Regions from separate parts of the Delftia sp. UME58 genome, predicted to be linked through region 1. Evidence: riboswitches for the same ligand, from Rfam matches in the RefSeq annotation. Region 1 holds a riboswitch; the other holds the start of a gene.
What was found. Region 1 has a riboswitch for glycine ahead of A9976_RS03265 (D-amino acid dehydrogenase). Riboswitches for the same ligand answer to the same signal wherever they lie in the genome.
Positions count from the first base shown of each region.

Region 2: another riboswitch for glycine. It lies ahead of gcvT (glycine cleavage system aminomethyltransferase GcvT); the one in region 1 lies ahead of A9976_RS03265 (D-amino acid dehydrogenase).

Region 1 covers NZ_LZZV01000012.1:34,481-45,566, forward strand. Annotated here, with positions in the region: gene A9976_RS03255 (PhaM family polyhydroxyalkanoate granule multifunctional regulatory protein) at 1-9, shown strand, start outside; gene A9976_RS03260 (FIST N-terminal domain-containing protein) at 108-1,343, shown strand; gene A9976_RS03265 (D-amino acid dehydrogenase) at 1,385-2,716, opposite strand; glycine riboswitch at 2,809-2,919, opposite strand; gene A9976_RS03270 (sulfite reductase flavoprotein subunit alpha) at 3,294-5,912, shown strand; gene A9976_RS03275 (peroxidase-related enzyme) at 6,065-7,225, opposite strand; gene A9976_RS03280 (SidA/IucD/PvdA family monooxygenase) at 7,233-8,714, opposite strand; gene A9976_RS03285 (tripartite tricarboxylate transporter substrate binding protein) at 8,780-9,790, opposite strand; gene A9976_RS03290 (YXWGXW repeat-containing protein) at 9,953-10,336, opposite strand; gene A9976_RS03295 (helix-turn-helix transcriptional regulator) at 10,519-11,086, opposite strand, start outside.
Region 2 covers NZ_LZZV01000014.1:145,027-156,112, reverse strand. Annotated here, with positions in the region: gene livH (high-affinity branched-chain amino acid ABC transporter permease LivH) at 1-279, opposite strand, end outside; gene A9976_RS06255 (branched-chain amino acid ABC transporter substrate-binding protein) at 377-1,498, opposite strand; gene A9976_RS06250 (RluA family pseudouridine synthase) at 1,839-2,552, opposite strand; gene A9976_RS06245 (PAS domain-containing sensor histidine kinase) at 2,558-4,777, opposite strand; gene gcvP (aminomethyl-transferring glycine dehydrogenase) at 4,933-7,824, opposite strand; gene gcvH (glycine cleavage system protein GcvH) at 7,896-8,270, opposite strand; gene gcvT (glycine cleavage system aminomethyltransferase GcvT) at 8,405-9,580, opposite strand; glycine riboswitch at 9,598-9,716, opposite strand; glycine riboswitch at 9,732-9,843, opposite strand; gene A9976_RS06225 (fatty acid--CoA ligase) at 10,013-11,086, shown strand, end outside.

The sequences.
Region 1 (11,086 bases):
CCGCGCTGAGCGGGACGGTGGCACCCATGGATGGTCTAGTGCATAACACGCTCTAGGCCCGTGCCCCCCGCAAGCCGGGCGCTGGCAGGGCTAGAAGGAAGGTTGGTATGTCGTTGTTTCCTGTAGGCCATGCCAGCCATTCCGACTGGCGTACCGCGGCCGACGCGGTGCTGCAGCAACTGCGCTCGCAGATGGCCGGGCCCGGCCACGCGCAGCGGCCCCGTCTGGGACTGGTGTATCTGTCCCATGCGCATGCCGCCTGCGCACGGCCGCTGCTGCAGCATCTGGCCAGGGCCCTGCCCCATGTGGCGGACTGGGCCGGCTGCTCGGCCGGCGGCGTACTGGCCATGTCGCATGAATACCTGTCCGGCTCCGCACTCGCGGTGATGCTGCTCGATGTACCGGCTGCCCACTACCGCCTGTATTCGGGCCTGGCGCCCCTGCATGCGCCTGGCGGCGAGGCCGGCTTCACGGCCCATTCGGCCCTGGTCCATGCCGGAGGTGGCCAGCCCGAGCTGGCCGAGCTGCTGTACGAGCTGTCCGAGCGCACCGAGTCCGGCCTGCTGTTCGGCGGCGTGGGCGATGACGGGGACGATGGCGTGGAGGGCGTGCAGATCGCCTGCCGTACCGAGGACCTGCATGCGCAGCATGCGGATGCGCGCGGCATTTTTAGCGGAGGCTTTTCAGGCGTGGCCTTCGGTGCGGGCGTGCCCTGCTTCACGGGCATGGCCCAGGGCTGTGTGCCGCTGGGCGAGGGGCTGGAGATCACCGAGGCGCGTGGCGCCCTGGTCACCGGGCTCGATGGCGATCCGGCCCTGCAGCGCCTGCTGCAACTGCTGGGCGTGGAGCTGGAAGGCAGCGACTGGCAGCCCGCGCTGACCACGGTACGCACCACGCTGGCGGCCATTGCGCCGCCGGGCCGGGGCCTGGCCCACGGCGTGTTGACCGAAGAGGCCCAGGTACTGACCCTGGTCGGCCTGGACCCGCTGCGCCAGGGCGTGGCCCTGTCCTCGGCCGTGGAGGCCGGGCACTCGGTGATCTTCTGCCGCCGCCAGGCCCAGGTGGCGCGCCAGGAACTGCTGCAACTGGGCGCCGCATTGCGCGATGCGGCGGAGCCTGAAGAACCAGTTCCGGAAGGCGAGGCACAGCCCCGCATCCGGGGCGCCATCTACATCAGTTGCCGGGGGCGCGGCGGTGGCCTGTTCGGCGGACCCGATGCCGAGTTGCGCACCCTGCGCCACGCACTGGGCGATGTGCCATTGATCGGCTTCGTCGCCGAAGCCGAGATCATGGACGCCCGCCTGCACCGCTTCGCCGGAGTGTTGACGGTGTTCACTGCTTAGGCGTCGTACACGCCGTACACACGGTACACACCGTCTGCACCTCAGACCGCGCGCGGGCGCACCGTGCCTGCGCTGCGATCCGGGTCCATGACTGCAGCTCCCAGAAAATCGAAATCCACGGCCGGCTGTCTGCCGCTGACCAGGTCGGCGAGCGCCATGCCGGAGCCGCAGGCATGGGTCCAGCCCAGCGTGCCGTGGCCGGTGTTCAGGAACAGGTTGGCGATGGGCGAGCGTCCGATCAGCGGCACATTGCTGGGCGTGGCGGGGCGCAGGCCGCTCCAAAATTGCGCGCGTTCGGCATCGCCGGCGCCGGGGAACAGCTGCTGCACCCGCCGCACGATGGCCTCGCAGCGCACGGGGTCCAGGTTGCGGTCGTAGCCGTTGAACTCCGCCGTGCCCGCGATGCGCAGCCGGTCGCCCTGAGCGCCCGTATAGCGCGAGAACACCAGCTTGAACTCGTCGTCCGTGAGACTGACCTGATAGGCCTTGGCGGGGTCCAGTACCGGCAGGGTCACGGAGTAGCCCTTGGCCGGATAGATGGGCAGGCGCAGCCCCAGCGGCTGGGCCAGCAGCGGGCTGAACGAGCCCATGGCCAGCACATAGGCGTCTGCCTGGATGCGTTCGTAGCGGCCCTCGGCATTGGTCATCTCCACATGGTCGATATGGCGGCTGGCGCCCGCGCCCGTGGTGCGCAGCGCCGTCACATGGTGGCTATGGCGGAATTGCACGCCTGTGGCGGCAGCGATGCGCGCCAGCTCGCGTGTGAAGAGGTTGGCGTCGCCCGATTCATCCTCGGCCGTAAAGGTGGCGCCCGCTATCTGCCCGCGCACATGGGCCAGGGCCGGCTCCAGGCGCACGGCTTCGTCGGCATCGATCAGGCGGCGGTCGCAGCCCAGGGCCTGCATCTGCTCGGTGGGCTTGAGCGCGCCCTCGAACTCGCGGGCGTTCGTGTAGAAGTGCAGGATGCCTTGCATGCGCTGCTCGTACTGGATGCCGGTGTCCGACCGCAGCTGCTGCAGCGCCTCGCGGCTGTAGGTGCCCAGGCGCACGATCTGCTGGATGTTGTGGCGCGTGCGCGCGGGCGTGCAGTTGCGCAGGAAGGACAGGCCCCAGAGCCACTGGCGCATGTCGGCACGCAGGCGAAACAGCAGCGGTGCGTCCTGCCGGCCCAGCCAACCGAGCAGCTTCAGCGGTGCGCCTGGGTTGGCCCAGGGCTCCGCATGGCTGACCGAGATCTGCCCGCCGTTGGCAAAGCTGGTTTCGGCGCCGGGCGCAGCCTGGCGGTCTATGACGGTCACTTCGTGACCCAGGGATTGCAGATAGTAGGCCGAGGCGGTGCCGATCAGGCCGGCTCCGAGAACGATGACGCGCATGACAATGCCCTTTCAAAGGCATGTGCCGGTCACGCGGAAGCTGGTAGCTATGGATTCAATAGCAAGCAGCCGGCGTCCGTCGTGACGCAGCTGCCGCTCCCCCTGTCCTTGGTACCTGAGAGATTCACCGCCGTCCATGGGGACGGGGCTTGCTCCTTCGGTGCGCCGCGCCTTGCGCGCGGCGGCTCTCCAGACGGCATGATGAGTTTGCAGTACGGAACCTGAGCGTGTATGGGAGTTTGCGCCTTCGGTGAGGCCGGCACCGTGGCGCCCGCCTGCTCTCCTGCAGATGGCGATTCTAGGGGGCGGCCCGTGCTGCTGCCGCTAGGCGTAAACCCCAGGTCGGTCTGCGGGCCATCGCCTGCGCGCAACATGCGGTAAATGAGAACAATTTAGAATTTCGCGCTGATGGCGCCCTCCCTCCCTGGCCCCGGCCGACGCCGCCCGGGGCTGGCGAACGGCCGCCATGCACGACCACTGCCTGCTGCCAGCTACCCTCTGCCCGCCTCCCATGCACCGCTCCGTACTGATGCTCCGTTGCGCACCGATGGACATCTGACTGCCTTCGTCCGCCCCCATGACTTTCAAGAAAATCTGGTTCCAGCTGCACTGGTTCTTCGGCATCACGGCCGGCACGGTGCTCATCGTCATCGGGCTGTCGGGCGCGGTGTTCTCCTTCCACGAGGAAATCCTGGGCTGGATGAACCCCGGCACGGCAACCGTGCCCGCGCGCGATGCCGCGCCGCTGGCGCCGCCACAGATTGCGCAGGCGCTGCGCGAGGCCGGCGAGCAGCGCGTGGTCCAGCGCATCACCGTCTTTGCCGAGCCCGGCCGCTCGGCCCAGGTGGCCTTCAAGCCGCCGGCCGGCCAGCGCCGGGGCCAGACGGTCTTTGTCGATCCCTACACGGGCGCGCAGCTGCCTGAGCAGCACGGCACGGAGTTCTTCGAATGGGTGGAGCGCCTGCACCGCTGGCTGCTGCTGTCGCGCGATGACGGCAAGCCCATCACGGGCACGCTGGCCGGCCTGTTGCTGATGCTGTCGCTGTCGGGCCTGTACCTGCGCTGGCCGCGCCGGCCGCTGTCATGGCGCACCTGGCTGAGCTTCGACCCGGCGCTCAAGGGCCGCTCCTTCCTCTGGGGCCTGCACTCGGTGGCGGGCACCTGGGCCCTGGTGGCCTATGTGGTGTTCACCTGCACTGGCATGTACTGGGCCTTTGGCGTGGTGCGCAGCACGGTGGACGGCTGGGCCGGCGTGCCGCCGCGCGTGGCCGCTCCCGCGGCGCCGTCCTCGAAACCCGGTGGCGGCCGGCCTGAGCCGGCTGGCGTGCAGCAGCCCATCGACATCGCGCCCGGCTGGGCCGCCTTCGAGCGCATCGCCCATGGCTGGCAGTTCGCCCAGCTGCGTCTGCCCGAGCGTGCGGGCCAGCCCCTGCAGATCAGCTGGCTGGATGCCGACGCCGCCCATGAGCGCGCGCGCAACCAGATGGCCTTGCTGCCCGACGGCGCCGTGCAGCGCGACGAGCGCTATGCCGACCTGCCCACGGGCCGCCGCGCCGTGGGCGCCATCTACCCGCTGCACATGGGCACCTATTTCGGCATGCCGGGGCGCATCTTCATGACGCTGGCCTCGCTGATCATGCCCCTGTTCGCCATCACGGGCTGGATGCTCTACCTGGACCGCCGGCGCAAGGCGCGCGCCCTGGCCAAGGAGCGCCAGGCGCTGCTGGAGGACCCGCCACCGTCCGCGCCTGCGGGCCAGGACACCGTGCTGGTCGCCTTCGCCAGCCAGGCCGGCCGTGCCGAGCACCTGGCCGTGGCCACCGTGGCTGTGCTGCGCGGCGCAGGCATGGCGGCCAGCCTGCAATCCGTGGCGAGGCTGGATGCCGAGCAGCTGCGCCACCATCGGCGCGTGCTCTTCGTGGCCAGCACCTTCGGCGAAGGTGATCCGCCGGATGCCGCGCGCCGCTTTGCGCGCCTGCTGGGCGCGGCCTCGGGCTCGGCCCTGCCGCATCTGCAATACGGCCTGCTGGCGCTGGGCGACCGGCAGTACGCGGCCTTCTGCGGCTTTGGCCATGCGCTGGACCACCAACTGCGCCGCCTGGGCGCGCAGCCCGTGTTTCCGCTGATCGAGATGGATGGCGAGGAACCCCAGGCCTGGCATGCCTGGCAGCAGGCGCTGGCAGGGCATTTCGGCGCCGTGCTGCCCGTGTGCGATGCCCTGCCTGCGTCTTCGGCGGAGCCGCTTGCCGACGCCACGGCCTTTGCTGCCTGGCCGCTGCAGGCGCGCAGCCTGTGCAACGCGGGCAGCCAGGGCGCAGGGCTTTATGTGCTGGACTTGGCACCGCCCGAAGGCGTGGCCCCGCTGTGGCGGGCTGGTGCGCTGGCCGAGGTGCTGCCACGCCATGGCGCAGCCACCGTGCAGGCCTGGCTGGCTGCCCAGGAATGCGACGGCTCGGCCCCCGTGCAATGGCGCCAGCAGAGCTGCATGCTGGGCGAGGCACTGGCCGCCAGCGTGCTGCCGGCCCCGGGCGACATCGCCCCCGGCACCGCGCCCCAGGCCGTGGCCGATGCGCTGCTGCCGCTGCTGCCGCGCAGCTACTCGGTCGCCTCGCTGCCGCAGGACGGCCATGTGCGGCTGCTGGTGCGCCAGGCCCGCCATGACGGCGGCCTGGGCGTGGCGTCGGGCTGGCTGACGGCGCATGCGGCCCAGGGCACGTCCGTGGCCATGAGACTGGTGGAAAACCGCGCCTTCGAGCCGCGCGACGAGGCAGGTGCCGAGCCCGATGCGCCGGCCATCTTCATCGGCAACGGCTCCGGCTATGCCGGCCTGCGCGGCCACCTGCTGGCGCGCATGCACGCAGGCCGCCACCGCAACTGGCTGCTGTTCGGCGAACGTCAGCGGGCCCATGACGGGTACTGCGAGGCCGAGGTCTCCGGTTGGCTGGCCGCAGGCAAGCTGCAGCGCGCCGACTTCATCTACTCCCGCGACCAGGCCCGGCGCCGCTACGTGCAGGACGCCCTGCGCGAAGCCGCCGAACCCCTGCGCGACTGGATCGCCGACGGCGCCGTGCTCTACGTCTGCGGCAGCGCCGACGGCATGGCCGCAGGCGTCGATGCCGCGCTGGCCGACATCCTGGGCACTACCGCCGTCGAAGACCTGATCGTCGAAGGCCGTTACCGCAGGGATGTGTACTGAGGTGAAGCGCCGCGTCTTAATGCACAGCGCATGAAACTGGCGCGGCCCAAGTCAGGGACACCTAGCAAGGGCCGCCCCGCCGCGAGAGTGTCGTCCCCCTCCCGCGTAGCGAGAGAGGGCGCCGTGCATACGGGGGAAGGCGCGTAAGCGCCTCAGGGGGTGATGTACCTCTCCTTGCCGAGATTGAGCATCAACCGGTTCGCCCAGCCGAACAGCGCGGCCGAATGCAGCATGTCCAGGATTTCCTGGTCGGTGAGGCCGGCATCGCGCAGCGGCTGCAGCTGGGCTGCGCCAAAGCTGCCGGGCGCGCGCGTCAGGGCCAGCGAGGACTGGATGATGGCGCGTTCGCGCGCATTGGTGCCGGCCGTGTCGGGGTCATCGAACATCTGGGCCATGACATCGTTGCGCTTGGCCAGCTGCTCGAAGCGTTGGGCGTGGACCGATGCGCAGTACACGCAGCCGTTGGAGCGCGAGACGGCCGTGGCCGCCACCTCGCGCTCGGCGCGCGACAGGCCGCCGGGTGCATACATGATGGCGTTGAAGGCCTGCGAGCGCTCCGACAGCACGCGCGGCTGGCGGGCCAGCAGCAGGTAGAAGTCCGACGTGCGCGCCTTGGGGTGGCTCAGGTCCAGCACGGCCTGCTGCTCGGCCGTGGCCGTGGCGGGGTCGAGCACGGGCAGCCAGGACGTCCAGTCCAGCGTCTCGCTGGTGTAGCCGTTGCGGCGCAGCGGCTCGCCCGGTGGCGGCAGGTTGGCGGGGTGCACGAAGGGTGCGGCGGCGGCTTCGGCAGCCGGTGCGCTGGCCTGGCCGCCCAGCGCGTCCATGGCCTGCACGCCCGCGAACAGGCGCAATTGGTAGGCGATGAAGCCCACCAGCTGGGCCACCAGCACAGTGTCGTCGATGGACAGGCCGGACTCGGGCATGGCCAGCAGCGCGGCGCGGTCGCTCTCGGCCGGGTGCAGGGCCAGGGTGCGCACAAAGTGCAGGGCCGCATCAAGGCGCGCATTGCCGGTCTGGGCGCCGGGCTGGGCCAGCACGGTGCGCAGCGCGGGCGTCAGGGCATCGCCCAGGGATTCGGCACGCTGGCGGTATTCATCGGCCAGGGCCTGCACGCCGCTGACGCGGCATTGCTCGCTGGCCAGCACCAGGCGCTCGGCGCGCGACAGGCTGTCGGCCAGGCCGTCGCCCAGCAGCAGGTCCTCGCAGGCCTGGGTGGCAATGGCCACCTTGTCGCGCTGGCGGCGCGTGGCGAAAACGGGGGACTGGTCGGTCAGGCCGGCCAGGCGGTCGATGGTGTCGTTGGCGGTGGTCATGGGTATCTCAGGTCTTGTCTGCCAGGGCCCGCACGCGGGCTTCGGGGTCGGCGGGCGTCCATTCGCTGCCGTCGAGCTCAGGCTCGGAATAGGACTGCAGCTGGGCGTAGTGGTGTTCCAGGTCCTCGCGGTAGAACAGCGAGGCCAGGCCCTGGGCCAGCTTGCGCGCGCCGTCGCTGATGGCGGGGATATCGCCCGACACCGTGCCGTGCGACAGCGCGGCCGGATAGCAAAAGCAGTGCACATGGTCCAGGCCGGGCAGGGCGCCGGGCGTCTTTTCCTGGAACTCGAACAGCGGGCCCAGGTCGGGCGAGTCCGACAGCTCCTGGTCCTCGGCACCCGCCTCGGGCACGAAGCGGTCGCTCCAGATGCGCACATGGGGCGCCAGGTCGGCGAACTCGGGGCGCTGGCGCCAGTCGATGGCAAAGCCGGTGGAGACGATCAGGAAGTCCAGCACGAACACGCCGCGCGGCGTGTCCACGCGCAGCCGGTCTCCGTCCTGCTCCACCTTCTGCACGGCGCAGCCCAGGTTGAAGTGGGCGTTGGCATGGCGCGAGACGCGCAGCGTGCTGCCGTGCGGAGGTGGCACCTGCTGCACGTTGATGTAGTGGCGTATGCGCCATTTCCAGGTGTCGGGCAGCAGGAACTGGCCGTGCGTGAGGCCGGGCGTGCCCGAGCCCTTGGATTTGTTGATGCGTGGCAGGTCGCTGCGGCGCACCAGCAGGTCCACGCTGGCGGCGCCGTTCTCCAGCGCGGTGGCCGCGCTGTCCATGGCCGACGAGCCCGCGCCCACCACGCCCACATGCAGGCCGGCCAGGCGGCCGTAGTCGAGCACGTCGGAGGAATGCGCCCAGCGGCTGCGGTCCACGCCCTGCATGAAGGCGGGGATCTGCGGGCCGCCCAGGCCGTCGCGGCCCGTGGCCAGCACCACGCGGCGTGCCAGCCAGGTGCGCGAGGCGCCATCGGCCGTCACATCGACCTCGACCGTGCCGTCGGCCTGCGGGCGGATGGCCGTGACCTGGTGGCCGTTGCGCACGTCGCAGCGCATCACGCGGCGGTACCAGCGCAGGTAGTCCATCCATTGCAGGCGCGGGATCTTGTCCAGCGCGGCCCAGGCTTCGCGGCCCCATTGGGCGATGAACCAGGCGCGGAAGGTCAGCGAGGGCAGGCCCAGCGCGGGGCCGGTCAGCTCCTTGGGCGAGCGCAGGGTTTCCATGCGCGCCGTCGTGGCCCAGGGGCCTTCGAAGTCCAGCGGGGCCTTGTCCAGCAAAACGGCCGCGATGCCCAGCTGGGACAGCGCGGCCGACAGGGCCAGGCCGGCCTGGCCGGCGCCGATGACCAGGACATCGTGCACGGGCTGGCCGTCGCGGGTGGAGGGAGGGATCCAGGCCTTGGCAGGCCAGCCCAGGGCGACGAGGTCGTCGCGCAGGCGTTCTTCAAGGGCAGCCAGGCCCGCAGGGGCCGGGGCTGCCGGTTCGGTCAGGGACATAGACTCACCAGGAACTCACGAGGAAAGGCGCGCCAGCGGGGCAGGGCCTGCGGGCGCGCACGGCATCAATCGATGCTGATTTTCGCGTCTTTGACCACCTGTGCCCACTTCAGGCGGTCGCTGTGCACGGTTTTCTTGAACTGCTCGGGCGTCTCGATGCGGATGGCATTGCCCTGGGACTCGAAGCGTGCACGCACCTCGGGCAGCTCCAGCACCTCGCGCACGGCCTGGCCGAGCTTGGCCACGATGGCCGGGTCCGTGCCCTTGGGCGCGAAGATGCCGAACCAGATCGAGCTGTCGAAGCCCTTGGTGCCGGCCAGGCCGCTGGAGGCGATGGTGGGCACTTCCTTGATGACTTCCACGGGCTTGGCCGTGGTCACGCCCAGCAGGCGCACCTTGCCGCTCTTGTAGTGAGGCAGCACGGTCTGGACCTGGTTCATGATGCAGCAGGTCTCGCCGCGCAGCACCGAGGTGATGGCCTCGGGGCCACCCTTGTAGGGCACGTGGACCATGTTCAGGCCCAGGCGCGCATTGAACTCGGCAAAGGCCATGTGCGTGCCTGCGCCGTTGCCGGTGGAGGCGTAGTTGTACTTGCCGGGGTTGGCCTTGATCTCGTCCACGAACTCCTTGAGGTTCTTGACGTTGATCACGTTGGGATTGATGGTCAGCACGTTGGACACATCGATCAGCGGCGCCACCGGCACGAAGTCGGTTTCCACATCGAAGGGCAGCTTCTTGTACAGCGCGGCATTGCTGCCGTGCGTGGCGGCCGTGCCGAAGGCCAGCGTGTAGCCGTCCGGCTTGGCGCGCGCCACGATCTCGCTGGCGATGTTGCCGGCCGCACCCGACTTGTAGTCAATGATCAGGGGCTGGCCCAGGCGCTGGGACAGTGGCTCCTGCACGCCGCGCGCGATCACGTCCACGCCCGAGCCTGCCGGGAAGCCCAGGATCATGGTCACGGGCTGGTGCGGCCACGAAGCCGCCGAATCGGCTGCCACCGCTGCGGTGGAGCCGAAGACGGCCAGGGCCGCGGCGGCGGCGGCGGGAATCCAGGAGCGGAAAAGCGAGGGGCGCATGGTGTGCAGGGGTATCCGGTGAATCAATTCCCATATTTTCCTGGGAACTTAATGAGCCACTTTTATATGCATATGTTGGTATGAAGCCAGTGTGGGCATGCCCGGCGCTGCCAGCAAAAAGCCCGCCGATGGGGCGGGCTTCATGCCGGGCGCAAGCGCCCATCAATGGCGGTAGGGGTTGTTGGGGCGGCGGTCATGGCGGTCCGGCACGCCGTCGCGGTCCCAGCGGCCGGGTGCGTAGCCCCAGCGGCCACCGTGCTGCGACCACACGGGCTGGCGGTACACATAGCCGGGACGCGCCTTGACCCAGTGGCCGGCCACCCAGGCATGGCGGTGGCCCTGCGGGCGCCAGTAGCCGGGTGCCCAGACATAGCCGCGGCGCGGTGCCGGAACGGCCTCGTAGCGCATGGGAGGCGGCGCGCCGAACTGGACCGAGATGGCGGCGCCCGGCGCCGCATAGGTCACGTTGGCCTGGGCCTGCGCGGTCCCGGCCCATCCGGCCAGGGCCAGGGTGGCGGCGATCAGCGGTGTGCGAAGGGAAATCATGGCGGCTCCTTGTCCTTGGTTCATCGGGCTGGAGTCCTGGTGAAAGGAATCCATGACTGCATGGTGCAGGTCCATCGTCAATCCCGGGTTGCCGCGCCGCGAAGTCTTGCAATCTTGTGTATCGCCTTGGTGAAGCCTTGTTGCCAGGCGCTGCAGCGCAGGCTGCCGTCCTGCAGCCGCCGTCAGACAGTGCCTCTTCGAAGCGCCGTGAACGCCGTGAATTCCCAGCTGCGCATGGCCAGCACCAGGGTGTAGCCCTCGCGCTGGCCGGGCGGCAGGCGCTGGTCCTGCAGGTGCTGCTGGGAAAAGTCATGGGCCAGCCGCTGTATGCGTTCCACGAAGCTGGGCGCCAGATGCCGGCCGATGGAGCCGTGCACCATCAGCATGCCTTCGCCCGGCTGGTCGAAGCCGCCGCCGAAGTAGTCGAGCACGGCGTTCTCGCGGAAGTACTCCATCACCGGCCCGCGCGCGCGCCAGCGGAAGGTCTTGGCCAGGCGCAGCCGGTAGCGGTTGCCGGGGCGCAGCTCGATGATGCCGATGCGGTCCAGCTGGGCCAGGTAGCGGATGCCTTCGGCCTCGGTCATGCGGTAGGTGGCCACGATCTGCTCCAGCGTCCACTGGCTGAGCACGCAGATGGCCATCAGCAGCAGCTTGCGGTCGGCGACCACGGCGTTCTCCTGCTCGGGCGTCATCTCCTGCAGCAGCGGCTGGCTGTCGGCCACGCGGCGGGCCAGGTCGGCGAAGTCCAGG
Region 2 (11,086 bases), on a different contig from region 1:
CTGCTCCACCACCAGGCCGTAGACGCCGGTGACGAAGACCGACACCACCAGCATCAGGCCGATGATGGCCCACACGGGCAGGCCGCTTGTCGTGCCGATGGCCGACAGCGTGACCAGGCCGATGTAGGCGCCGATCATGTAGATGTCGCCGTGGGCGAAGTTGATCATCCCGATGATGCCGTAGACCATTGTGTAGCCGATGGCGATCAGGGCATAGATGGCGCCCAGGGACAGTCCGTTGAACAGCTGCTGTATCAGCTGAGGTAAGAGTTCTGACATGGTGTAATGCCGCCCCAAAACAGGAAAAGGCCTAAAAGGCCAGGATGCAGACAACCGGGACACGCGTAAGCGTGCCCCGGCCAGTCAACGAGGGGGATTACTTGGCAGCGACCGACTTGCTGCCGTCCTTGTGCCATTCGAACACCTGGAAGTCGAAGGACTTCAGGTCGCCCTGCTTGTTCCAGCCCACCGAGCCCAGAACGGTCTCGAAGTTGGACTTGTGCAGGTGGTCAGCCACCTTGGCGGGGCTGTCGCCCACGGCCTTGATGCTGTCCAGCAGCACTTGCGTGGCGGCAAAGGCGGTCAGCTGGAAGGCGCCCGAGGGATTGCGCTTCTTGTCCTTGAAGGCCTTGACCACGGCGGCGTTCTTGGGGTTGGCCGAGAAGTCTGCGGGCAGGGTCACCAGCATGCCTTCGACGGCGTTGCCGGCGATGGCATTGACTTCGGGGTTGCCCACGCCTTCGGGGCCCATCATGCGGACCTTCAGGCCCTGCTCGGAAGCCTGGCGCAGCAGCAGGCCCATTTCAGGGTGGTAGCCGCCGTAGTAGATGAAGTCCACGCCGGCGCTCTTGAGCTTGGTGATGACGGCGGAGTAGTCGCTGTCGCCGGCGTTGATGCCTTCGAACAGGGCCACTTCCACGCCGGCCTTCTTCAGGTCGTCGCGCACGGAGGAGGCAATGCCCTGGCCATACGACTGCTTGTCGTGCAGCACGGCAACCTTCTTGGGCTTGGCCTTGTCCAGGATGAACTTGGCGGCGGCCGGGCCCTGCTGGTCATCGCGGCCGATGGTGCGGAAGATGAAGTGGTAGTTCTTGCCGTCGGTCAGGGCCGGGGAGGTGGCCGAGGGGGTCACGACGACCACGCCTTCGTTGTTGTAGATCGGGGCGGCGGCAATCGATGCGCCCGAGCAGACGGGGCCGATCACGTAGCCGATCTTGGCGTTGACCACGCGGTTGGCGGCCACGGGGCCTTGCTTGGGTTCGCAGGCGTCATCGACGGACACCAGCTCGATCTTCTTGCCATTGACGCCGCCAGCCGCATTGGCCATTTCCACGGCGGTGTTCACGCCTTCCTTGACCATGTCGCCGTACTGCGTCAGCGGGCCGGTGGTGGGAACCACCATGGCGATCTTGATTTGCGCATGCGCTGTGGAGAACAAGGCGGCACCAGCCAAACCCAGGGCGGCGACGACGGTGTGCATGCGGAACGGAATGCTCATGGGTACTTCCTTCAACTTTGGGTAAAGCGTTCTGAAAAGCGCGGTGGCTCCTGTAGGGGCGATCCGCGCAAAGAAGCACAGGTTAATCTCCTGGTTACCAATGGCAACAGGGTATCCCGGGGCTGGCGCGGCTGCAGGCTTTTCGCTAAGGGCTGGATGCCATCGCAGGCTGCTTGTCAGCGCCGGTTTTGGGCGACGAAAACGCCTGATGCCGACGGTGCACCCGGACGGTGCTTCATGAAACCAATATGACCGACTGCAAGAAGGGGAAACACGTACACGGAATGTTGCATCGCAGCAACGCGCCAGCGGGCGCCGGTCTCCGTGTTTCTGCGGTGGATCAAAACGGCACGGCGGATTCGAAACGCAGCGTTTGGCCCGACAGGGGATGCGCCAGCTCCAGCTGGTGCGCATGCAGCAGCAGGCGCGGCGACAGGGCGTGCACGGCGGCATCGGCATAGAGCGCATCGCCCAGGATGGGATGGCCCAGCGCCGCCATGTGCACGCGCAACTGGTGGGTGCGACCCGTCACGGGCTGCAGCTGCATGCGCGTGATGGGAGCGTCCCTGCCTTCGGTGGCTGCTGGCATGGCGCGCCACAGGGTCTGGCTGGGCTTGCCTTGCACGGCGTCGATGATGCGCAAGGGGCGTCGCTCCCAGTCGGCGGCTATCGGCAGATCGATGCTTTGCCAGTCGTCGGCCTGCTGCTCGGCAGGGCGGCCGGCGACCACGGCCACGTAGCGCTTGTGCACGCGGCGCTGCGCAAAGGCTTCGCTCAGGAGGCGCTGGCCGGCCAGGCTGCGCGCCATGACCACCAGGCCCGAGGTGGCCTGGTCCAGCCGGTGCACGACCAGCGCATCGGGCCAGCGCTGCAAGGCGCGGCCGCTCAGGCAGTCCTGCTTGTCGGGGCCGCGCCCGGGCACGCACAGCAGGCCGGAGGGCTTGTCCAGCACCAGCAGCTCGGCGTCCTCGTACAGGCAGGAGACACCTGCATCGGTATCTGCATCGGCAGCAGTACCAGCACCGAGGCACTCCTGCCGCCATTCAGCGCTCAAGCCGCTCACCGTTCATTCAGGAGCCTGTGCACGGTGGCGCACAGCTCCTCCACGTCATTGGGCTTGTGCACCAGGGCCCGGGCGCCTGCGGCCATGGCGGCCTGCTCGATCTCGGCGGTGATGTAGCCCGAGGCCAGGGCGATGGGCAGCAGGGGCTGGATGGACAGCGCCTCATACACCAGGTCGATGCCGCTGTAGCCGGGCATGTTGTAGTCGGTGACCAGCAGGTCGTAGTCCTGGGGGGCGGCGCGCAGCGCCTCGGTGGCCTCGTGCGGATCGGTGAAGCCGCTGACCTGGTAGCCGCGACGGCGCAGCAGGCGCTGCACCAGGAAGACCAGGGCCTGGTCGTCGTCCACGTACATCACATGCTGCTGCGCGGCCTGGGGGTCGGGCAGCAGGGCGAACTGCGGGCCGGTCGGGGTTTCCGCGGCTGCCAGCGGCTCCGGCAGGCTGGGCGGCGTTTCGGCCGCGGGCGCCTGGGCTGGTGCGTGCTCGGCGGGCGCCAGGGCGTCGGCCGGGGGAAAGTACAGCGTGAAGCGGCTGCCTTGCCCTGGAATGCTGTACACGTCCACGGCGCCGCCGTGGTTGCGCATGACGCCGTGCACCACGGGCAGGCCCAGGCCCGTTCCCTGGCCCACGGGCTTGGTGGTGAAGAAGGGCTCGAAGATGCGCTGCAGCGTGCGCGCATCCATGCCGGGGCCGTTGTCCTGCACCGACAGCGCCACGTAGCTGACGGGCGGCAGGCCCAGGCGCTCGCACAGGCGCTGGTCGGGGCGCACCAGGTCGGCGTCCATCTGGATCAGGCCGCGCCGCTCACCCAGGGCGTGCATGGCGTTGGTGCACAGGTTGAACAGGGCCTGCTCCACCTGCATGGCGTCGGCCAGCATGGGGGGCAACTGCGGCGGCACATGCACCTGCAGCTCCACGGCGGGCGGCAGGGTCACGCGCAGCAGCCGCGCCGTGTCGCCCATGACTTCGCGCGCCTGCACGGGCTTGCGCTGGGGCGGCTCGTTGCGGCTGAAGGTCAGGATCTGGCGCACCAGGTCGCGTGCGCGCCGGCCGGCCTTCTCGATCTCCTGCAGGCTTTCGATGGCTGCGGCATTGCCGCCGCAGTCGGCCTTGGCCAGTTCCACGTTGCCCAGGATGGCGCCCACGATGTTGTTGAAGTCGTGCGCAATGCCGCCGGCCATGGTGCCCAGGGCCTGCATCTTGTGCGATTCGCGCAGCTGGTCTTCCAGCTCGTTGCGCTGGGCCTCGGCCTTCTTGCGGCTGGTGAGGTCGCGCGCGAACACGGTGGTGGTCTCGCCGCCGCTGTGGTGCTCGAAGGAGACACTGACCTCGACCGGAATCTCGCGGCCGCTGGCCGTGCGCGCCGTCATCTCGCCCAGCACGGCCTGCGTGGTCAGCGGTGCAAAGGACAGGGCCTGTGCCGCATCGGGCAGGAAACGCTCCAGCGGACTGCCCAGCGCGTCGTGCGGCGGGCACAGGAACAGGGCGGCGGCCGTGGGATTGAAGACGGTGATGCGCTGGTCCGAGTCCAGGCAGATGATGGCGTCCAGCGCCGAGTTGATGACCGATTCCAGCCGCCGCTCGCTCAGGAACAGCTGGTGGTTGCGCTGCTGAAGCGCCAGGCGCTCGGCCAGCAGCGGGCCCTGGTCCACCACGGCGCAAAGGTACTGGGCAATGGGCGGGCCGCTTTGCTGGGGGATGGCGATGCAGGCCACGTGCAGGTCGGCGCGCAGCTGGTGCTGCTCGGTGATCTCGAAGCAGACCTCGTGGGCCTCGGTGCGGCCCAGCTCGCGCGCGGCGGAGAAAGTCCTGCGCACGCGCTCGGCATCGTCGGGGTGCACGAAGGGCGCGAAGTTCACCAGCAGCCGGTCATGCTCGGAGGGCTGGAAGGCGCTGTGCGCCATGGCGTTGGCCTGCACCACCATGTCGTGCTCGTCCACCACCAGCAGGGGCAGGGGAATGCTGGCGAACAGGGCCTCGAAGCGCTCGGAGGCGCTTTCGGCCACGGCCTGGCTGTAGTCCAGCACGCGGTTCTGGATTTCCAGTTCGCGCTGGTAGTTGCGCAGCTCGGCCACCAGGGCCTGCAGCGGGTCGTCTACGGGCTGGAAGAGGGGGAAGCGTTCGACGGGGGGCAGGTCGGCGCCGGGCGCCAGCAGCGCATGCAGGGGCAGGTGCTCGTCGTCGCGAGGCGGATCGGAATGGTCTGGGCTGCTCATCGCGTGCTGGCGCTGGGGAAAGCGGCATATGCCGCACAAATCCTGGTGGCCCGCGCACGGCGCCCGGCAGGTTGACCGGGGCCCGGCGCGGGCAGGGCCGCAGTGTACGCGCGCCGGGCGGGGCGCCACAAGCGCCCCTTGGGGTGACAGGTGCTTCAGCTCAGGTAAGCGTCCACGGGGATGCAGCTGCAGTACAGGTTGCGGTCGCCGTAGACGTTGTCCACCCGGCCCACCGGGCACCAGTACTTGGACTGGCGCAGGGCAGCCACCGGGTAGGCGGCTGCCTCGCGGCTGTAGGGGCGGGCCCATTCCGAGGCCAGCAGGGTCTCGGCCGTGTGCGGCGCGTTCTTGAGCGGGTTGTCGTCCTGGGGCAGGCGGCCCTGCTCGATGGCGCGGATTTCCTCGCGGATGGCGATCATGGCGTCCACGAAGCGGTCCAGCTCGTACAGGCTTTCGCTTTCGGTGGGCTCCACCATCAGCGTGTTGGGCACGGGGAAGGACAGCGTGGGCGCATGGAAGCCGTAGTCGATCAGGCGCTTGGCCACGTCCTCGGCCATGACGCCCGTGCTTTCCTTGAACTGGCGCAGGTCCAGGATGCACTCGTGCGCCACATGGCCGTGCTCGCCTGCGTACAGCGTGGGGTAGTGGTCGCGCAGCCGGGCGCTGATGTAGTTGGCGCTGAGGATGGCGGTCTCGGTGGCCAGGGTCAGGCCCTGGGCGCCCATCATGCGGATGTACATCCAGCTGATGGGCAGCACGGCCGCATTGCCCAGCGGTGCGGCACTGATGGCACCCGTGCCGCCCGCAAGGCCCGCCGTGGCATGGCCGGGCAGGAAGGGCACGAGATCCTCGACCACGCAGACGGGGCCCACGCCCGGGCCGCCGCCGCCGTGCGGGATGCAGAAGGTCTTGTGCAGGTTCAGGTGGCTGACATCGCCGCCGAAGCTGCCCGGCGCGGCCAGGCCCACCAGGGCGTTCATGTTGGCGCCGTCCACGTAGACGCGGCCGCCATGGTCATGCACCAGCTTGCACAGCTCCTTGACCTGGGTCTCGAACACGCCGTGCGTGCTGGGGTAGGTGATCATGATGCAGGCCAGGTTGGCACTGTGCTGCTCGCACTTGGCCGCCAGGTCCGCCATGTCGACGTTGCCGTTGGCGTCGCAGGCGGTGACCACCACCTGCATGCCCACCATCTGCGCGCTGGCGGGGTTGGTGCCGTGGGCGCTGCTGGGAATCAGGCAGACGTTGCGGTGCGACTGGCCCCGGCTCGCGTGCCAGCCCTTGATGGCCAGCAGGCCCGCGTACTCGCCCTGGCTGCCGGCATTGGGCTGCAGGCTGATGCCGGCGTAGCCCGTGGCCTGGCACAGCCAGTCGCGCAGCTGCCTGTCCAGTTCCGCATAGCCCTGCTGCTGGTCGGCCGGGGCAAAGGGGTGCACCTGGGCGAACTCGGGCCAAGTGATGGGAATCATCTCGCTGGTGGCGTTGAGCTTCATGGTGCAGGAGCCCAGCGGGATCATGCTGCGGTCCAGCGCCAGGTCCTTGTCCGACAGCTGGCGGATGTAGCGCAGCATGGCGGTCTCGGAGCGGTGGGTGTTGAACACCGGGTGCGTGAGGAAGTCGCTGCTGCGGCGCAGGCCGTCAGGGATCAGCGGCTCCACGCCCTTCTCGAAGGCGGCGAAGCCGGGCAGCGGCTGGCCGTCCTTGGCAAACACCTTCCACAGCAGTTCGACATCGGCGCGCGTAGTGGTCTCGTCCAGCGAGATGCACAGGTATTCCTTGAAATACACGCGCAGGTTGGCGCCCAGCGAGCGCGCGCGGGCGGCGATGGCCTGGGTGGCCGCACCCGTGTGCAGGCTCAGCGTGTCGAAGCTGGGCACCTCGCGCAGCGGCGCGCCCAGCTCGGCCAGGCCACGCGCCAGGATGGCCGTGTACGAGGCCACGCGGCGGGCGATGCGCTCCAGGCCCTCGGGGCCGTGGTAGACGGCGTACATGCTGGCCACGACGGCGGGCAGCACCTGGGCCGTGCAGATGTTGGAGGTGGCCTTTTCGCGGCGGATGTGCTGCTCGCGCGTCTGCAGGGCCAGGCGGTAGGCGGGCTTGCCGTGCACGTCCACGCTCACGCCGACCAGGCGGCCGGGCAGGGAGCGCTTGAACTCGTCGCGGCAGGCCATGAAGGCGGCGTGCGGGCCGCCGGCGCCCATGGGCATGCCAAAGCGCTGGGTGGTGCCCACCACGATGTCGGCACCCCATTCGCCGGGCGGCGTGATCAGGGTCAGCGCCAGCAGGTCGGTGGCCACGATGAAGGCGGCCTGCCTTGCATGGGCCTTGTCCACGTCGGCGCGCAGATCGTCGATGCGGCCGCTGGTGGCGGGGTACTGGGCCAGCACCGCGAAGTAGTCGCCCTCCATCAGCTGGTTCCATTCCTCCAGCGAATTGGCCAGCAGCACCTCGATGCCCAGCGGCGCGGCGCGCGTCTGTATCACCTCGATGGTCTGGGGGTGGGCATCGCCGGCCACCACGAAACGGTTGCTCTTGCTTTTGACGGAGCGCTTGGCCAGCGTCATGGCCTCGGCGGCGGCCGTGGCCTCGTCCAGCATGGAGGCGTTGGCAATCGGCATGGCCGTCAGGTCGCAGACCATGGTCTGGAAGTTGACCAGGGCCTCCATGCGGCCTTGCGAGATCTCGGCCTGGTAGGGCGTGTAGGCCGTGTACCAGGCGGGGTTCTCCAGAATGTTGCGCAGGATGACGCCGGGCGTGTGCGTGCCGTAGTAGCCCTGGCCGATGAAACTCTTGAGCAGCTGGTTGCGGCCTGCCAGCGCCTTGAGCTCGGCCAGCGCCTGGGCCTCGGTGGCCGCTGGCGGCAGCGCCATGGGCTGGTGGCGCCGGATGGAGGGCGGGACGATGGCGTCGATCAGCGCATCGCGCGATGCCGCGCCAATGGCGCCGAGCATGCGGGCCTCGTCTTCGGGCGCTATGCCGATATGGCGAGCCACGAATTCGGTGGCGTTCTCGAGGGCGGCAAGGGGCTGGGTGGAGGACATCAGCATGGAGGGACCTGTCTCAAAAGCTGAAAAGCGCCAGGGCGGGCCCTGGCGCCCGTCCTGGCCGGAAAGAGGCGTCAGTTGCTCTGTGCGAAGGCCGTGTAGGCGGCTTCGTCGAGCAGCGCGGCCAGCTGGCCTGCGTCGCTGAGCTTGACCTTGAAGAACCAGCCTTCGCCCAGCGGGTCGCTGTTGGCCAGGGAGGGGTCGTCGCGCAGGGCTTCGTTGACTTCGACGATCTCGCCGCTGACGGGCATGTAGACATCGGCGGCGGCCTTGACGGACTCGACCACGCCGGCCACATCGCCCTGGTTGAAGCTGGTGCCCACGGCGGGCAGATCGACGAACACCACGTCGCCCAGCGCATCCTGCGCGTGGAGGGTGATGCCGACGATGGCCGCGTCAGGGTTGGCGGCGTTGATCCATTCGTGGTCCTTGGAATACTGGATGCTCATGGCTTGCTCCGATAGAAACTGAAAAAAACCTGTGAAAGGCGGTTTGAGAAAGGTCAGTGCGCACTGTAGCGGCATGCGATGGCAGGAAAAACGAATCCGCCGAACTCGATCCACGCCAAGCGCGCAGGCTGTCCTCAACCGCGGTGATAGCGGGGCGCCACGAAGGGCGTGGCCTGCACCTGCATGGGCACGGCCTTGCCGCGCACCATGGCCTGCAGCGTGGTGCCGATGGCGGCGCTGCCCGGCTCCACATAGGCCAGTGCCACGGGCTGGTTCAGCGTGGGCGACAGCAGGCCGCTGGTGACCTGGCCGACCTTGCGGCCGCTGGCGTCCAGCAGCTCCGTGCCTTCGCGCACGGGCACGCGCTCCAGGGCCACCAGGCCCACGCGCTTGCGCGTGAGCAGCTCGGGCGACTGCAGCTGGGCCAGCACGGCGGCCGCGCCGGGAAAGCCGCCTTCGCGCTCGCCCCCGATGCGGCGGACCTTCTGCACGGCCCAGTTCAGGGCGGCCTCGGCCGGGGTGGTGGTCGTGTCCAGATCGTTGCCGTACAGGCACAGGCCGGCTTCCAGGCGCAGCGAATTGCGCGCGCCCAGGCCCACGGGCCTGACTTCGGGCTGGGCCAGCAGGGCACGGGCAAAGGCCTCGGCGTGGCCGGCGGGCAAGGAGATCTCGAAGCCGTCCTCGCCGGTATAGCCGCTGCGCGTGATGTACAGCTCGGCGCCTTCCCAGTCGAAGTAGCCGCCCGTCATGAACACCAGCCCGGCCGTGTCGGGCAGTAGGCGCTCCATGGCGACTGCTGCCTGCGGGCCCTGCAGCGCCAGCAGGCCCCGGTCGAACTGGGGCTCGATTTCGCAGCGCTGGCCGATGCGGGCCTCTATGTGCGCCAGGTCTTCGTGCTTGCAGGCGCCGTTGACGATCAGGAACAGGTCGTCCTCGCGGCGCACGAACATCAGGTCGTCCAGAATGCCGCCCGCATCATTGAGCAGCAGGCCGTAGCGCTGGCGGTGTTCGCCCAGGCCCAGCACGTCCATGGGCAGCAGCGATTCCAGCGCGGCGCCGGCATCCGGGCCGCGCAGGCTGATCTGGCCCATGTGCGAGACATCGAACAGGCCTGCCGCCTCGCGCGTGTGCAGATGCTCGGCTATCAGCCCCTGCGGGTATTGCACGGGCATGGAGTAGCCGGCAAACGGCACCATGCGAGCGCCCAGTTCCTGGTGCAGGTCGAACAGCGGGGTCTTGAGCAGATCGGTGGTGGAGGCAGCGGTCAAGGAGGGACTCTCTTTTCGGCAAGGGGCAAGGCACAACGCCATCCCGGAATCCCGGGATGTCCTGCCCTGCTGTCCGCTTTACCTGAGAGATTCACCCGCACCTTCCATGCGTGGGGCTTGCTCCTTCGGTGGATGGGGCACACCGCCGTGCCCTGCATCTCTCTCCAGCTAGGAACGCCTGCGGCCGTGGCGGCAGGCGGTGCCAGTCCTTTTGCCTGAGCGTTCGGGACGAACCCTGCGCCTTCGGCGGTGCCGCTGCCTGTGACCATTGCGGCCGGGCGGGCACTCTCTCCTGACCGGCGCATTCTAGCTGCGGCCGGCCCCTGCGCGGCTGCGGGATTTCCGCGGGCCGACTGCAGCTCCATGCGCTTGCCTGCATGGATGCATTTGCAAATTGCATAACTGTCTAAAAAATCTCCTACATTGAGATGCATCGATATATGAAATCTCGTGAGCGAGAAGGAAGAAGCGCACATGCAGCAGACGCTGGGAGACACATTGGCCTGGCCGGCACGTTACCTGCCGAACAAGGAAGCCCTGGTCGCGTGGGAGGGCGGCGAGCGCCGCGCCTGGACCTATGCACAGCTCGATGCCGAGGTCAACCGCCACGCCCACGGCCTGGCCGAGCTGGGCATAGGCCATGGCGACGTGGTGGCGGCCTTTCTCTACAACACGCCGGCCTTTGTCTTCACCATGCTGGCGGCCGCGCGCCTGGGCGCCATCTTCAACCCCATCAACTACCGGCTGGCGGCGCAGGAGCTGGCCTTCATCCTCAAGGACGGCGCCGCGCGCGCCCTGGTCTTCGAGCAAGAGGGCGGCGAGGTGGCCGCACGCGCCCAGGCCCTGCTCAAGGCCGAAGGCGGGGGTGGCCCTGGCACGGGCGTCGAGCACTGGATCTTTGCCGACGATACCCAGGCCGACGCGCTGCCGATCTGGGCCACGCAGCGCCTGTCCGCCCTGGCCAGCGGCCGCAGCAGCGCGCCGCCACAGGCCCATGTGCGCGAAAGCGATCCTTGCATCCTCATGTACACCAGCGGCACCACGGGCCGGCCCAAGGGCGTGCTGCACACGCACCGCAGCAAGCTGGCGCACAACGCCCTCATGCACCAGACCATGCAGTTCACGCGCGACGACGTGGGCCTGGCCATGGCGCCGCTCAACCACACGGCCGAGCTGCACACCAGCTTTTTGCCGCGCCTGCAGGCCGGGGCCACCCAGGTGCTGCTGCGCCGCTTCGACGTGACCGAGGCCTGGCGCCTGATCCGCGAAGAGCGCGTGAGCTTCTTCTTTGCCGCGCCCACCATGGTCACCATGCTGCTGGCCGACCCCATTGCCTCGCCTGAGCAGGCGCCCGCGCTGCGGCTGGTGGAGTACGGCGGCGCCTCCATGGCGCCGCACCTGATCCGCGAATGGACGCGCAAGGTCGGCAGCGACCTGGTCCAGGTCTACGGCACCACGGAAATGGGCCCCTGCATGTCCGTCCTGCTGCCGCGCGAGCAACTCTCGCACGCGGGCTCGGCAGGGCTGCCCTCCATGGGCCATGACCTC